4 regions of the Candidatus Enterococcus lemimoniae genome follow, and region 4 is predicted to be linked to each of the others. Evidence: predicted binding sites of a transcription regulator. Region 4 holds the regulator's gene; each other region holds the start of a gene.
The links. Region 4 encodes NrdR, which represses ribonucleotide reductase genes. Its sites were predicted from a motif close to ACACNATATATNGTGT; they were not measured.

Region 1: the regulator NrdR is predicted to act here: its motif matches at 1,697-1,712, upstream of nrdD (anaerobic ribonucleoside-triphosphate reductase).
Region 2: the regulator NrdR is predicted to act here: its motif matches at 2,112-2,127, upstream of pnuC (nicotinamide riboside transporter PnuC).
Region 3: the regulator NrdR is predicted to act here: its motif matches at 1,845-1,860, upstream of nrdH (glutaredoxin-like protein NrdH).

The regions. Positions count from the first base shown of each region.
Region 1 covers NZ_CP147248.1:1,389,391-1,393,758, reverse strand. The annotation lists gene nrdD (anaerobic ribonucleoside-triphosphate reductase) at 1-1,635, opposite strand, end outside; gene A5866_RS06665 (ABC transporter ATP-binding protein) at 1,946-2,713, shown strand; gene A5866_RS06660 (ABC transporter permease) at 2,703-4,368, shown strand, end outside.
Region 2 covers NZ_CP147248.1:1,258,944-1,263,311, forward strand. The annotation lists gene rlmD (23S rRNA (uracil(1939)-C(5))-methyltransferase RlmD) at 1-520, opposite strand, end outside; gene A5866_RS06070 (deoxynucleoside kinase) at 641-1,282, opposite strand; gene pnuC (nicotinamide riboside transporter PnuC) at 1,295-1,984, opposite strand; gene A5866_RS06080 (diacylglycerol kinase) at 2,249-3,307, opposite strand; gene gatB (Asp-tRNA(Asn)/Glu-tRNA(Gln) amidotransferase subunit GatB) at 3,324-4,368, opposite strand, start outside.
Region 3 covers NZ_CP147248.1:1,523,557-1,527,924, forward strand. The annotation lists gene feoB (ferrous iron transport protein B) at 1-1,123, opposite strand, end outside; gene A5866_RS07370 (FeoA family protein) at 1,125-1,595, opposite strand; gene nrdH (glutaredoxin-like protein NrdH) at 2,089-2,313, shown strand; gene nrdI (class Ib ribonucleoside-diphosphate reductase assembly flavoprotein NrdI) at 2,315-2,692, shown strand; gene nrdE (class 1b ribonucleoside-diphosphate reductase subunit alpha) at 2,673-4,368, shown strand, end outside.
Region 4 covers NZ_CP147248.1:866,363-870,730, reverse strand. The annotation lists gene polA (DNA polymerase I) at 1-330, shown strand, start outside; gene mutM (DNA-formamidopyrimidine glycosylase) at 415-1,251, shown strand; gene coaE (dephospho-CoA kinase) at 1,255-1,848, shown strand; gene nrdR (transcriptional regulator NrdR) at 2,166-2,651, shown strand; gene A5866_RS04230 (replication initiation and membrane attachment family protein) at 2,664-4,070, shown strand; gene dnaI (primosomal protein DnaI) at 4,070-4,368, shown strand, end outside.

The sequences.
Region 1 (4,368 bases), 520 kb from region 4:
TTTTAAAATCGCAAGTGTAAAGTCTTTCGCCTCAGGATTCGTTTCCCAGTCTCCGCCGTAAAAAGCAGAAGCGACTTCATATAAACCAATATAGCCTAGTGAAACAGTTGCCCGTTTGTTTTTAAATAATTCATTGACAGATTCTTTTCGAGACAAACGTTTACCAAATGCACCATACATATAAAGAATCGGTGCATTGGCTGGTGTGGCTTCTTTACAACGTTCAACACGATAGACTAAAGCATCTTTCATTGTATTTAAACGCTCAGCTAAAAGTGTCCAGAATCTATCAACATTTCCCTGTGCTTCCATTGCAATTCGAGGTAGGTTTAAAGTGACTACCCCTAAATTCATACGGCCGACATTGATTTCTTCGCCATTTTCATCTTTCCATCCTTGCAAGAAAGAACGACAACCCATCGGGACTTTGAAACTACCTGTCAAATCGATTAATTTATCATAATTTAAAATATCAGGATACATTCTTTTTGTAGCACATTCTAATGCAAGTTGTTTCACATCATAGTTTGGGTCTGATTCGTTTAAATTAACACCACGTTTTAAAGTGAAAATCAATTTAGGAAAAATTGCTGTTCTATGTTCACTACCTAAACCTTTGATACGGATTTGTAAAATCGCTTTTTGAATCTCGCGTTCAAACCAATTTAGACCTAATCCAAATCCCAAAGAAGTGAATGGAGTCTGTCCGTTTGAAGTGAATAAGGTATTGATCTCATACTCTAAGCTTTGCATGGCATCATAAATGTCTTTTTGGGTTTTACTCTTAGCATAAGCATCTTGACGATCAGCACCATCGATCCATTCTTTAGCATCTACTAAATGTTTTTGATAATTTAATTCAGCAAACGGTGCTAATAGTTCATCCACACGATCAGCAGAACAACCACCATATTGACTAGAGGCGACATTGGCTATAATTTGTGAGATTTGAGCAGTTGCTGTTTGGATCGATTTAGGTGACTCAACTTCAGCATTACCGATTTTGAATCCATCGTTCAACATCCCTTTGAAGTCAATCAAACAACAGTTGGTCATCGGTGTATATGGATGGTAGTCTAAGTCGTGATAGTGGATATCACCTTTTTGATGTGCATTGGCAACATGAGGAGGCAACATTTTAAGTCCAATCGACTTACCGACGATCCCAGCCGTTAAATCGCGTTGCGTGTTGAAAACATCACTATCTTTATTGGCATTCTCGTTAACGACTGATTGGTCTTTGTTGATTAATTTACTGATTGTGAAATTGATATCTGTAGCTTTACTCCGTTCAAAATCTCGACGAGTGCGGTAGTTGATATATTCTTCTGCCAATTCATATTCATTTCTTGCTAGTAAAATATGTTCAACGATATTTTGGATTTCATAAATTTTGACATCTTCTGCAAAACGATCTGAAATTTCTTGATCGATTCTTTCAACGATTTCTTGAATGCGTTCATGTGCAAGCGGGTCTAAAGAACCACGAATTTTTTGTTCAGCCTTGATCAAAGCATCATAAATTTTTCGATCATCAAAATCTACTAGCCGACCATCTCTTTTAACGATTTTAATCGTGTGTAAGGCTGAACCAGTAGAACTCACTTCATTATTAGCTTGCTTAATATCCATCATTACTGCACATCTCCTCATAGATTTATTTCTTCCTTATGATAAAACAATCAATAGAATCTTTCAACTATATATAGTGTGAAATTTAATTTTTAATGCCTTTTAATAACTACATATAGTGTTTGTGGGGGATGAAAAAAACTGTGAAAACAACTCCCTAAAAGGTTTGTGGAAATTGTCACAACGTTTTGGCTTGGAAAAATAAATGATTGATGGATCTTTTTTTATTATTACTTAATTGTAAGAGGAAACGATGTTCAGTTGGATAAAATATTGGTAGAATAAGGATAACGAATAAACTGGAGCGAAATCTATGACAAAAATTTTAGAAGTAAATCATTTAAGTAAATCATATGGGTACCGAAGCAATAAGGTTCAAGTTTTGAATAATATATCTTTTTCTGTAGAACAAGGAGAGTTTGTCGGGATCATGGGACCTAGTGGTGCTGGTAAGTCGACATTACTCAATACGATTTCCACGATTGCATTGCCTACGACTGGAATGGTTCGAATAGATGGTCAAGATATATTGAAGATGCGCGATGGTAAAATCAGCGATTTTCGACGTAAGAAACTAGGGTTTATTTTCCAAAATTTCAATTTAATGGATACATTAAATGTAAAAGATAATATTTTATTGCCATTGGCTGTTGATCGTATGCCTCTATCAGAAATGGAGCAACGGTTGGCTCATGTTGCTGATATTTTAGGGATCGACCAATTGTTAAGTAGTTTTCCTAATGCAATCTCAGTTGGACAAAAACAGCGAGTAGCAGCAGCACGCGCACTGATCACTAAACCTAAAATTATTTTTGCAGATGAACCAACAGGCTCTTTGGATTCTAAATCAGCTGCAGAACTACTTCAATATATGACGAATATGAATATACAAGACGATGCTACGATCATGATGGTTACCCATGATCCTTATACTGCAAGTTACTGTAATCGGATTTTGTTTATTAAAGATGGTGTCTTTTTTTCAGAGGTAGTTCGTCAAGGTTCTAGAAAAGAGTTTTTCAATCGGGTGATCGATATGCAGGCAACGATTGGCGGAGGTGGCCGAGCGAATGATTTTTAATTTGTCTTGGAAAAATTTTAAAGGACAATTTCTTAATTACCTTGTTTATTTTGTTAGTATGACATTTGCTGTTGTTGTCTATTATTGCTTTAATGCGATTACCTATAATAGAAATCTAACGAATAGAGTTGGACAAGAGATTCATATCGATAGTGCGATGAATTTAGGTGGTATTTTAGTCGTAGTCATGATTTTAGGATTCATGTTTGCTGCGAACCACTTTTTTCTTTTAAAAAGAGGAAAAGAAATCGGTCTGTATCACTTAATTGGCATGCGCAAAGAACAAATATCTTTTCTGTTTTTTATTGAAACGTTGATTTTGGGTGCTATATCATTAGTTACTGGTCTGATTCTTGGCGTTATTTTTTCTAAATTATTTTCAATGATTTTGGCCAAAGCCATGTTTTTGCAAGTAGAAAGTCTGTTCTATGCGTCAATTCCATCCATGATACAAACAGGGATTGTTTTTGTTTTTATGTTATTGGCAGTATCATTTCGAAGTAGTTGGCTGATTTATCGTTATCAAGTCTCAGATTTACTTAGTAAAACAAAGAAAAGAGCGGCCAATTCAAATAACTTGTCTGTTCTTGAGATTGGCTTAGGTGTTTTAGGGATCGTGTTTATCCTGACAGGCTATATTTTATCGTATAATGTGATCCGTTTTGCAACCTTTTTGATGAAATTAGTGTTTGGTTTTGCAGGGTTCTTGATTGCACCAGTAGCGATTATGTTGATTTGTATGGTAGGAACGTATTTATTTTTTAACTATACAATGAACTTAGTTGTCTATCTATTTGGAAAAGATAAGTTCAACTATTATCGAAATTTAAACATGTTAGCCTTAGGTAATACCAAGAAACATGTTAGAAGAAGCGGCAATACGTTATCGTTTGTGACAATTTTTATTGCAATTGCCTTAGGGATGATCGGTGGTGCGGCCTCTTTTTATACAATTGGGATGAACTCTGTAAATATTACAGCACCAACAGATTTTATTGTTGCACAAGATGATTTTGAGAAAGTAGCGCAAGTAATCGAAAATAAAACGGATACAAAAATAGATTCTCTCGTCAAATTGAATTATAAGTTGACGGGTAGTCGATTTCATCTTAAAATTGGACAGGACACTGAGGAAAATAACATAAGCCCAATAAACATCTTAGCACTTTCAAACTATCGAGAATTTCAAAAAATAAATCCATATTTAAAAAAAATTGAGCTACATAATAAGCAAGACATCGTCATTTTGGATAGTATTCAAAATATTTTAGGCGGATTTATCCGCTATGGTTCTGATTTTACATTGTCAGATGGAATCAAGCTTCATGTTTCAGATGTACGCGCGGATTTTTTGGGACAGGATTTATTGAGGTATAGTTTCCCCACAGTGGTTGTATCGGATGAGCAGTTCAAGGAGATAAATTCAGGAATCTCCTATACATTAAATGCTTTTAATGTTCATACGAATGATGAAGAAGAGTTGGTCAATAAGATATCTGAGAAGGTAAAACCTAAGTGGATCGCTCCTGTATACTATAAATATCAATGGGTCGATAATCAGTTGCTAGGTTATACAGCTAAAACAAGTCAGAAGGCAGAAAATGAGCAATCTAAAGAGTATTCTGAGGATGATGAACAGGAATATTGGCAGTTAA
Region 2 (4,368 bases), 390 kb from region 4:
CTGCTTCATCGATTTTTGGATCTTGAATATAGAAATGTTCTAAAGGAATTAGATCATGACTGTTTTTTCTGAAGAATCCAGTTTGTAGTTTGTCCCCAATTTTTCTCACTGGGATCTGTGCTTTATTACGGTAACCCCAAGGATTGTTCATGCCTAACGTATTTAAAACAGGAACATCCGGTAATTTTGCAACACGTTGCATTACATTTTTTACTTGGTCAGTTTTAAATGTTAATTGAGCACCATACGCTAAATGCTGTAATGGGCTGATCCCAACTTTTGTAAAATTCGCATCTTTAACTGGTACACGGTCTTCACTTGATTTTAAAATCGTCACTACTTTTCCGTAGCCAAAACTTTTTCCGACTTTCAGCACTTTGATTTCAATTTTTTCACCTGGCAAAGCATTTTCTATAAAAAGCGGGTAACCATCAACTTTGGCAACACCCATTCCTTCATGTGTCAAATCAATAATATCAACTTCGATTGTTTCATTTTTGTTTACTGGAAAATTATTCATAAGTCGCTCCTTCTTTAATGCGCTTCTCCCATTCTAATGAAAAAATGCTAGAAAAGCAATAGAGAGTTTGTTTCTACAGCTAAAAGAAGTAAAAATAGGTTAGAATTTGGCTTATTGTTTTTAGTGGATTTCAGCTAACTTCTGTTCAATTAGTTGAATCACTTGATTTTTTGCTTCTTCGCTTTCAATAAAATCATACTGATCGCCATCGATTTGGATTTTCGGACTCTCATTATATTCTTCAAACCATGTTTCATAACGGCTATTTAACTCTTTATAGTAATCATATAACGCTGGATCTTGTTCTACTTGTTCATAAATCCGGCCCCGTCTTTTGATTCGTTCCAACATTTTTGGAAAAGATATTTTAATATGCACTAATAAATCTGGTCGCTTTTTTTGAGCCGCATATGGCAATTCTTGCAGCATATTCTCTAATAACGAATCATAAACTTTTACTTCTGTTTCATTTGCTCTCCCTAAATCTGCATTTAAATGAAATAATAAAGAATCTTCATAGATCGAGCGATCCAAGATATTATTTTCATGAGAAAGGGCTTGTTTAATACTATCAAAGCGTTTATTTAAGAAATAGATTTGTAGTAAAAAGGCATATTTTTTAGGATCTGCATAAAATAAAGGTAAAACTTCATTATCATCCACTGATTCATAAAAAGCCTCCGATCCTAAATGTTCTGAAATAATTTCTGTTAAACTAGATTTTCCTGCACCAATTGTGCCTGCTAAAACGATCACTGCCATCGAACTCCCTACCTAATATTGTTTATTTTTTAATTTTAACCAATGAATCATACCGTAAATAGAATTAAATGTATACATACAATACATAACAAACAAAGCATAGTCTCCACCAGCATGTGTTCCTGCTCTAAACCATAAGACTAAAGAAAAAATATTTCCTACTAACCAAAATACAAATTGTGACTGGTATCTTTTGATCATCAATAGCATGCCAGTTGCCGAAACACTGAATGTTATGGCATCTAACGTTTGCTGGGCATCATTGACAAAGCCTAAAAGAAAATAGGCAATCATACCGATTCCAAACCAAACTAACCCCGCATACAGCCACTGGATACCTTTCAATGTTTTCACGTCAGTTACATTCCCAGATCCATCTTCGCTAGCTTTTAACCAAGCATATAGACCAGTAACATCCATTATAATGTAAAAACTTTGAAGTAAAACTTCAGCATATACTCGCGTTTTAAAACCAAAATACCCTATGATCAATGCACTTATAAACCCAAAAATGTAATTGCTCGCCTTGCCTTGAGCGATTAGGTTAACACAAATAATACCAGATAATCCACCTACTAAAGTAATCCAGCTAGAAGGGTTAAACAAAAACGCAACTAATTGTACACCAATCATCGTAAGTAAAAAAAGATAGTTCTTTCGCTCCCATCCTTTAAAATCATTGATAATAAAATTTGAACTCATTCCAAACAAACCTCTCACTTGTCCTATTTATCATTTTCTGCAGAGATGACGACTTATTCAATTTACCTCTGTTTCAAACACAAGTCAATGAGAATCCTTCTCAATTATTGATTATGAGACATTTTTTATACAACATATTGTGTTTTTTAATTTTAATAATCTATATATTGTGTATTATTTGTTTTCATTTTTCAAATTGTATCTATCAAAATAAAAAATATCTAAGACAAAATTGTCTTAGATACTCTTTTTTATTTTAAATGCTTAACCAATTTTTCCATTATTATCAATGTCTTCTTCGGTCAAGCGTTCTACTTCTTTGACAAACTCTTTACTTGTTTCCAGATATTCATCTTCTTCATCTGAATCATCATCGTAATCATCTAAAACAGACCCCATGATTGCGTTAGAGGGAATAGCATCTGCATTGGCAAACATTTCGATATGCTGATGTAAATTCGTAAATTCCATCGGTGCATCACCGCCGTATTCTCCATCTAAATTGATCATCATACGACTATTTGGTTCAAGTGTTTCTGCACGTAAATGGCTAGTCTTAGTATAGATCAAACGATTATCTTCTATGTGTTTACCGCCGTTTAGCATCAGCGCTGCTAAGTGTAGAATTTCAAATACATTAGCTGTCTTCACAATAATCAAAGAGAATTTTCCATCATCAAGCTTCGCGTCAGGTGCAATCTTTTCAAAACCACCAACAGAATTAGTCAAGCCTAAGAAAAACATTGAAGCATTCCCTTCATAAACACCTTCATCATATTCCATGCGCATCTTGATTGGTTTCACTCGTGGTAACATTTCAGCACCTTTTGCTAAATAAGCTAAGTAGCCAAAAATACTTTTGAGTTCTGAAGGGACCTCATACGTCAATTCTGTTAAATGACCACCTGCCGCAATATTGATAAAATAGCTATCCTGCGCTTTCCCAATATCCATTTTAACTGTTTGATTTTTTTTGATGACTTCGGCTGCTTTAAGAATATTATCTCTAGGGATTTTCAATGCTCTTGCATAATCATTGGTTGTTCCAGCAGGAATGATCGCCATTGTTGGTCTTTTTTCTAAAGGAGCGATCCCATTTACAACTTCATTGATCGTTCCGTCACCGCCGGCTGCAACAATTAGGTCAAAGCCTAACTCTGCCACTCGGCGAGCTTCGTTTTTTGCAGAATTCTCTTCTGGAGTTGTAGCAAAAGTACTGGTTTCATATCCGCATTCTTCCACCACAGAAAGAATATCAGCTAGGTTTTTCTTCACTAACTCTTTACCTGAAGTTGGATTATAAATCACTCTTGCTTTTTTCATCATCTTTCGCTGCTTTCTAGCGTTTTGCTAATTCTTCTTGAAGTAATTTGTTAACAACACCTGGATTGGCTTGGCCTTTTGTAGCTTTCATGATTTGACCAACTAAAAAGCCAACTGCACGATCTTTTCCATTTTTGAAATCGTCGACAGATTGTTGATTATTATCTAGTACCTCATTGATGATCGGTAGTAATTGTGATGGGTCAGATAATTGAACTAACCCTTTAGCTTCAACCACTTCTTTGGCATCTCCGCCATTTTCGATCAACTCTTTGAAGACTTTTTTAGCGATTTTCGAACTAATCGTTCCATCTGCTACTAAAGTAATCATGCCAGCTAAGTTGGCAGGTGTTAATTTAGTGTCTGCCAATTCGATTTTTTCGCTGTTTAGATATGCTGAAACTTCACCCATCAACCAGTTAGACACTTGTTTCGCATCCGCACCTTCATTTAAAGCAGCTTCAAAGAAGTCAGACATTTCTTTAGTTAGTGTTAGAACCATTGCATCGTATTCTGGTAAGCCTAATTCTTTAATATAACGAGCACGACGAGAGGCCGGCATTTCTGGTAAGCTATGACGAACTTTTTCAATCCATTCATCATCGATCGCAAAACGTGGCACATCTGGTTCTGGGAAGTAACGGTAATCACTTGATCCTTCTTTGACACGCATCAATAATGTCTTATTGGTTGTTTCATCAAAGCGACGTGTTTCTTGTTGGATTTCTCCACCAGATAGCAACACTTTTGCTTGGCGTTTTTCTTCAAAGGCAAGACCTTTTTTTACAAAACTCATTGAGTTTAAGTTTTTAAGCTCTGCTTTTGTACCGAATTCTTCTTGGCCATAAGGACGTAAAGAAATGTTCGCATCACAACGCATTGACCCTTCTTCCATTTTTACATCTGAAACGCCTGTAAATAGAATGATTGAACGAATAGCTTCTAAATATGCATAGGCTTCTTCTGGTGAACGCATGTCAGCTTCTGAAACGATTTCGATCAGTGGTGTACCTTGACGGTTTAAATCAACATAAGAATAACCGCCGTCACCGTGAATATTT
Region 3 (4,368 bases), 660 kb from region 4:
AACCACAATCTTCTAAAAAGCCTAAGCATAAGAATAAAACGGCTAACTGCGGTAAGAACCCTAAGACTGCGCCAACTCCAGCGATGATCCCGTCTAAAATCAAACTTTGCATCCACGGGGCTACATGCCAACTTGCTAATAGTCCTTCAACCGTTGTCGGCACAATATTTCCAAATAATTCATCATTGATCCAGTCAGTCCCCATTGTCCCAACAGTTTGAATCGCTAAATAATATACAAACCACATGATCAGTGCAAAAATTGGTAAGGCTAACCAACGATTGGTTACGATTCGGTCGATTTTATCACTTGTACTAAATGTAATTTCATTTTTTTCAATTGCACATAGAGCAGTCAAACGCGTGATAAACTCATAACGTTCATTGATCACGATCGCTTCACTATCATCACCAAAGATTTGTTCAGTGATCTTGATGATTTCTTCTATTTCCTTTTGTTGGTGTTCACTTAACTCAAGTTCTTCATGAACCCTAGCATCTCTTTCAAACAATTTAATACTATACCAACGTGCTTGTTTTGCCAGCACATTATTTCCTAAAACATCCATGATTTCATTTAATGCTGCTTCTAAACGATTATCATACGTTGGATAGTTCAACTCTGGAGGAAAAATTTCAGCAGCTTTTACTGCTTTTTTTACTAATTCATCCAGTCCTCGATTTTTTAAAGCACTAACACCAGATACATCCACACCTAAACCATAAGAAAGTTTTTCAATATTGATTTTCCTACCTGTTTTATCCAGAATATCCATCATATTCAATCCAACCACAACTGGAATACCTGTTTCCATCAATTGTGTTGTTAAATATAAGTTTCGTTCTAAGTTTGTCGCATCAACAATATTGACAATAACATCTGGTCCACCGCCCAGTAAATAGTCTCTGGCAACGACTTCTTCTGGAGTGTAAGGAGAAAGGGAATAAATACCAGGTAAATCTTGGATCGTTACTTGTTTGTTTTTTTTCAGTTTACCTTCTTTTCGTTCAACAGTAACACCTGGCCAATTTCCTACATATTGATTGGCACCTGTCAGTGCATTGAATGCTGTTGTTTTTCCACTATTCGGATTTCCTGTCAGCGCAATATGTTGCTCTTTCATCCTATACTCCCTCTTTCTGTACCAAGACTAGTTCTGCTTCATTTTTTCTTAATGTCAATTCATAACCACGTAAATTGATTTCGATTGGATCTCCTAATGGCGCCATTTTTCTAACAAGTAAATCTACACCTTTTGTCAGTCCCATATCCATCAACCGTCTTTTAACCGCTCCTTGCCCATGAATACCAATTACACGAGCTTTCTCCCCAATTGTTAATTGGTCGAGAGACACCCAATTTTCTTCATCAATACTTTTTTCTACTATAATAATCTGTTTCAATACAGATAGGTTGATCGCAATTCGGCTATTGTGTAACAAAACAATTCCATTCTCACTCGAATAATTTACCAACACGACTTTTCCACCTGGCACAAGACCAAGATTATTCAAATGCTTCTTCGCAAAACCTTCTGCCTGAATCTCTTCAATTGTATAAACCTTGTTTAACTTTGCTTGTGCCAATGTCAACATTGGATTACCCTCCCCATTCTAAATACCACTATATGATAACGACGTTTCACTTTGTACTTTTCAATATAAAAACAACCACGCTAACCATTTGTGAAAAAGTTTCATTTTAATCATCAATGATATTGATAATCGTTCTCATTAAGTATACCTGTTTGTGAGACTTAAATCAATCTTCTTTCTACCTATAGTAAGATAATATTTTCTGCGCTTAAGTAACTAAATTTGATTAGTGTATCTTAGATCAATCGACCACTATATCTTGTGTTTCGCCAATTAGAATTTCCGATGAAAATTTTAATAAATTTCTTTTTTTAACGCTAAAATAGCAAGAATAGCCGCTCAAATCTAGAGAATACGTGCTTTCATATTTCTTTCAAAAACACAAAACATGGTATTCCATCCAAAAATAACCACAATATGTAGTGCCTAAGTGTTGACTTTTTCCCTGAGAGATTTATACTAGTGAAGTAAACTAATTGAGGGGGAATTAAAAATGAACGTAAAAATCTTTTCTAAAAATAATTGTATCCAATGTAAAATGGCAAAACGCTTTTTGAGCGAGAATAATATAGCATTTGAAGAAGTAAATATCGATATCCAACCAGACGCAATCGATTGGTTAAAAGAACAAGGATTCCAAAGTGTTCCGGTTATCACTTCTGATGCTACAACAGTTGTAGGATTCCGTCCTGATCAATTAAAACAATTGGCTAGCTAAAATGAAAATCGTTTATTTTACTGTCACCGGACAAACCAGACGCTTCATTAAAAAATTGGATTTAGCAGCTTATGAGATTGAGCCTGCGGATCCTTTTTTTGAGATAAATGAGCCTTTTGTCCTCGTCGTTCCTACTTATGACCAAGAAATCACTGAAGTAGTGAACGATTTTCTTGATTACAAAAGTAATCAGAAACAGTTAAGAGGCGTGGCCGGCAGCGGCAATCTTAATTTTGCAGAATTATTTGTGTATACTGCCAAAGACATAGCCCGCGAGTATAAAGTTCCTATGGTTTTTGCTTTTGAATTTAGCGGCACGAACGAAGATGTAGAATCCTTTAAGAAAGTAGTGAGTGAACTTGAGTCTAAAAGAAATTAAAGATGTCAGCTATTTTAAGCTGAATAATGAGATCAACCGTCCTATTGATGGACAAATCCCTTTACATAAGGACAAAGAAGCACTAGAAGCATTTTTCAATGAGAATGTTCTTCCTAATACAAGAACTTTCAATACTATAGAAGAAAAAATCAATTATTTAATTGAAAATGATTATTTAGAAACTGCATTTATCGCCAAATATTCTATGGCTTTTATTGAACAACTATATACATTTCTTGATGAACAACGATTTGAATTTAAATCATTTATGGCAGCTTACAAGTTTTATTCACAATACGCGCTTAAAAACAACGAAGGAACTGAATACTTAGAAAGCTATGAAGATCGTGTGGCCTTCAATGCTTTGTACTTTGCTGATGGCAATGAAGAACTAGCGTTGATTTTAGCTGATGAAATGATCCATCAACGCTACCAACCTGCAACCCCTTCTTTTTTGAATGCTGGACGCAAACGTCGTGGTGAGCTTGTTTCTTGTTTCCTGATCCAAGTAACCGATGATATGAACAGCATTGGTCGTTCAATCAACTCAGCCTTACAATTATCACGTATTGGTGGCGGTGTGGGAATCACACTAGCGAACTTGCGTGAAGCAGGCGCTCCAATCAAAGGATACGAAGGTGCTGCCAGTGGCGTGGTTCCTGTTATGAAATTGTTCGAAGATAGCTTTAGCTATTCTAATCAATTAGGTCAACGTCAAGGTGCTGGAGTTGCTTACCTAAACGTTTTCCATCCAGATATCGAAATGTTCCTTTCAACGAAAAAAGAAAACGCGGATGAAAAAGTTCGTGTGAAGACTCTTTCTTTAGGTGTTGTGGTTCCTGATAAATTTTATGAATTAGCTCGTAACAATGATGATATGTATTTATTTAGCCCATATAGTGTTGAACGTGAATGCGGTGTACCGTTCTCTTATGTTGATATTACAAAAGAATACGATAATCTAGTAGCTAATCCTAAGATTCGTAAACGTAAAATCAAAGCCCGTGATCTAGAAAATGAAATTTCTAAATTACAACAAGAATCTGGTTATCCATATATCATCAACATTGATACAGCCAACAGAAGCAATCCAGCTTATGGTAAAATCATCATGAGTAATCTATGTTCAGAGATCTTACAAGTTCAAACACCATCTGTTTTAAATGGTAAACAAGAATATGAAACACTTGGTACAGATATCAGCTGTAATTTAGGTTCAACTAATATCGTTAACTTGATGGACAGCCCAGACTTTGGTAAATCGGTTCGTGCAATGACTCGTGCCTTAACATTTGTAACAGATGCTTCTGATATCGATGTCGTGCCTTCTATTCAAAACGGAAACAAATTAAGTCACACAATTGGACTTGGTGCAATGGGTCTGCATACGTTCTTTGCCAAAAATCATATGGAGTATGGTTCAAAAGACTCACTAGATTTTACTAATGTATACTTTACTCTATTAAATTACTGGACATTAGTTGAAAGTAATAATATCGCTAAACAATACAATGAGACCTTCTATAATTTCGATAAATCTGATTATGCGAATGGTTCATACTTTGATAAATATATCGAAGGAGATTTCACTCCTCAATCAGATAAAGTCAAAGAAATCTTTAAAGATATCTTTATCCCAAGTTCTGATGATTGGGCAAAATTACGTGATGCAGTGA
Region 4 (4,368 bases):
AACCGTCGTCGTTATTTGCCAGATATCAATTCACGTAATTTCAATCTTCGTTCGTTTGCAGAACGAACTGCAATCAATACACCGATTCAAGGTAGTGCCGCTGATATTTTGAAAATTGCGATGATCAATATGGATCAACGATTAAAAGAAGAAAAAATGCAGGCAACGATGTTACTGCAAGTTCACGATGAGCTTGTTTTTGAAGCGCCAGAAGCTGAATTAGATCAGCTAAATGCTTTGGTTAAAGAAGTGATGGAAAATGCTGTTTCATTACATGTACCATTGCTGACAGATAGCAGCTGGGGTAAAACATGGTACGAAGCAAAATAAGCTGAAAAAGACTGACCTAACGAACAAGGTTGTAAAATCTTGATGTGTTTGTTTCGGTCTTTTTCTTCAAAGGAGAGGTGAGTTATGCCTGAATTACCAGAAGTTGAAACCGTCAGAAAAGGGTTGGAAAAGTTAGTTGTCGACAAAACAATCGAAGAAGTCACGATATTATGGCCGAGAATCATTGAATCACCTGAAACAGATATTTTTGCGCAACAGTTGATTGGTCAAACAATCGAAAAAATGGAACGACGTGGCAAATTTTTGATTTTCAAATTAACGAATTACGATATGATTTCTCATCTGCGGATGGAAGGAAAATATGAAATTCATAAGCCAGAAGAAGAGCGAACAAAACATACTCACGTGATTTTCACGTTTACCGATGGAACTGAACTCCGTTATCTTGATGTTCGGAAATTTGGTCGTATGGTTTTAGTGCCTAAAAATCAAGGTGAACATTATAAAGGTATCTTGGCTTTAGGTCCTGAACCAATTCCTACTCAATTCAAATTAAAGGAATTTCGAGTTGGGTTAAAAAAACATCATAAAGCCATCAAACCGTTATTATTAGATCAACGACTAGTTACTGGTTTAGGGAATATTTATGTAGATGAGGCTTTGTGGGAAGCGAGTATTCATCCAGAACAACCCGCTGATTCATTAAAACCTAAAGAGGTTGAAGGGCTGTATTATGCAATCATCGATGTCCTAGGCCGAGCGGTTGAAGCTGGCGGAACAACAATCCGTAGCTACTTAAATGCGCTAGGTGAAGCAGGAACCTTCCAAATTTCACTAAATGTTTATGGCCAAACGGAGAAACCATGTCCACGATGTGCTACACCAATCAAAAAAATCAAAGTTGCGCAACGAGGAACTCATTTTTGTCCGAAGTGTCAAACCTTAAAAGTGAGGAACTAAACGATGACTATGATATTAGGACTAACTGGTGGGATTGCTACAGGGAAAAGTACCGTTGTAAAGGTTTTTAAAGAACTGGGGTTTCCAGTTGTTGATGCTGATGTGATTGCTCGAGAGGTTGTTGAAGTGGGGAGGCCAGGGTTAGCTAAAATTGTGTCTACGTTTGGAACAGAAATGTTGCAGCCAGATCGTTCATTGGACCGTAAAAAATTAGGAGCGCTCGTTTTTTCAGACGAAGAAAAAAGACAAAAACTAAATGCATTACTCTCTCCTTTTTTAAGAGAAGCAATCTTATCGCAAATTGAAAAGAAAAAAGACCAAGCGTCATTAGTCGTTGTTGATATTCCCTTGCTTTATGAGGGCGGATATGAAAATGACATGGACCAAGTAGCGGTTGTCTATGTTCCAGAAACGATTCAACTGGATCGTCTGATGGAAAGAGATCATCTGACGGAACAAGAAGCGTGGCAACGAATAAATAGTCAATTATCGATCGAACAGAAAAAGCAAAAAGCAGATATCGTATTTGATAATCAAAAAACGATCCAAGAAACTAAGAAATTGGTGGAAAATTGGGTGTTAAACAATCATTTTTAGTTACTCTATCTGTAATGAGAACTATTTTTCAGATAAATGAAGACAAGAGAGGCAGCGAATGTTAAAGCCGATTTTGTTTTCATTTTTTTGTTAAAACTTGTTTAGATAAATTGATAAGAGAAATAACCAGCTCAGTGAGAGTCTGATTCATTTTATTTAAAAAACTGTTATTAAATAAACGTTAAACAAATGAAAAAAAATGGTTAAGAAGTAATCGTTAATGTCTGGTTTCTTAAGCATTTCATGTTATAATATAGGAAGTAAACTTAAAATTAACTGTTAAAATAGATATTATTAGATAAAATGAGGTGAATGCTATGCGTTGTCCAAGATGTCATCATAATAATTCTCGTGTAATTGATAGTCGTCAAGCTGACGATGGTCGTGCAATCCGTCGTCGTAGAGAGTGTGAAAATTGTAATTACCGTTTTACAACATTTGAACGGATTGAAGCGGCACCATTATTAGTCATTAAGAAAAACGGTGACCGAGAAGAATTTAATAGAGAGAAGATTTTACGCGGGTTGATTCGCTCAGCAGAAAAACGTCCAGTTGCCATGGAACAAATGGAACAAATCGTTGACAATGTTGAAAATCGTGTTCGTAGCTTAGGCGAGAATGAAGTTTCAACGACACTAGTCGGAGAATATGTAATGGAAGATTTAGTCAATCTAGATGAAATTGCCTATATTCGTTTTGCCAGCGTGTACCGTCAATTTAAAGATATGAGTGTATTCTTAAAAGAATTGCAAGGAATCGTTGATAAAGCAAAGTCTTCAAACGCTGATACAACCAATGAATAAGGAGGTCTTTCCTTGAAAGAGAAGTGGAAAGAAGTCCAGCCAAAAAGCATATTTCAAGCAACTATTGCTTATCCTTTGTCTGACCAAGAACAAACTGTTTTAACACTTTTATATCAACCGCTAATAGGGGCGAAAGCGTTTAGTTTATATTTGACTCTGTTATCAGAAGTTACAGAAACAGGTGTTAGTGAATCACTTTTTCATGCAGAGCTGATTACGATGTTGGACATGAGTATCAAAGAAATTCAAACTGCCAGAAAAAAATTAGAAGGTATTGGCTTATTAGGTACCTTTGTTAAAGAAGATAATGAACTAGGGACTTACTTTTTATATCGTTTAAATCATCCTGAAACGGCTGAACGTTTCTTTAAAGACGAAGTGTTGTCACTGACTCTTTTAAACAGTGTTGGACAAAGAAAGATGGATAAATTATTTGAACGATTCAAACCAAAATTTATTAGTTTGACGGGTTTTGAAGATATTTCAGCTAGTTTTAAAGATATCTATCTGTTCAAAGAGGAGCAAATCATTGCACAAAGTGGTCAGCTAGGTAAGATGGAGCAAGCGTTCACTGATCCAAGACCTGTGAAAAAACCAAGTGCAGTCAATGAAACCTTTGATTGGGTCTATTTTGTTCAAGGAATTGAAAATTTAGGAATCAAACTTCCTGATAATAGTGCTGGTTTTAAGGAAGAGGTATTTATCTTCCACAATTTATTTGGAATCACAGAATTAGATATGATCGAGTTTTGTTCTAAATCATTTGATTATTATACGAGTAAGATCGACGTCAAAGACTTTGAACGAGCGGTGTATCGTACTTATGATCCGGATAAAAAACAAAAGACCAGCCAATTCCAAACCAATGATTCAGTGGAACTATCTGCCGACGATCAGCAAACATATCGTTACAACTCATTAAAAATGAATGGTTTTTCAACACAAGATATTCAAATGATCATGGATAGTGAGAAGAATTTTCCGCTGAATTATTTAGAAGCCTTAAAAAACGAACGAGGTGGTTACACTACGCCACAAGAGCGTTCTTTAGTTAAATACTTAGTGAGTAAATCCGGACTGCCAAACAGTGTGATCAATGTCTTGATCAATTATGTTTATAATATTCAAAAACAACCAACACTAAAAGCGGACTATGTTAATCGAATCGCCAATGAATGGGCACAAAGTGGTATTTTTTCCCCTGAAAAGGCGATTGATCATGTGCGTGAGTTAGCCAAAAAAGGCAAAGAACAAAAACAAACGAGACAGCGCTACGGACAAAACAACCGTCCAATTCGTCAGGAAACACTACCAGATTGGGTAGAAAATCCGGTTGAAGAGCAAAAGCTATCGAAGGAAGAACAAGCACGATTAGATAAAGAAATTCAAGATTTTCTGAGTAAAGGAGGCGGCAACTAATGGAAGACGTAGGAAAAGAAATGTCAAAAATCATTCAAAACAGAGATATGAACGAACGCTATAATGAACTGGTCGATGTTGTATTAAAAGATACGGATGTCCAAGAATTTATTCAAGAACATCGTGAGCGATTGACGGATGATGACATCCGTAAAAGCTATTCGAAACTGTATGAGTTTGTACAAGAAAAACGTAAATATCAATTGAATGATCCATCAATGATCGCTCCTGGCTATGAGCCGAAATTAACCTTGAATTTTCACTATATCGATGTTACTTATGTACCAACTGAAGCGTT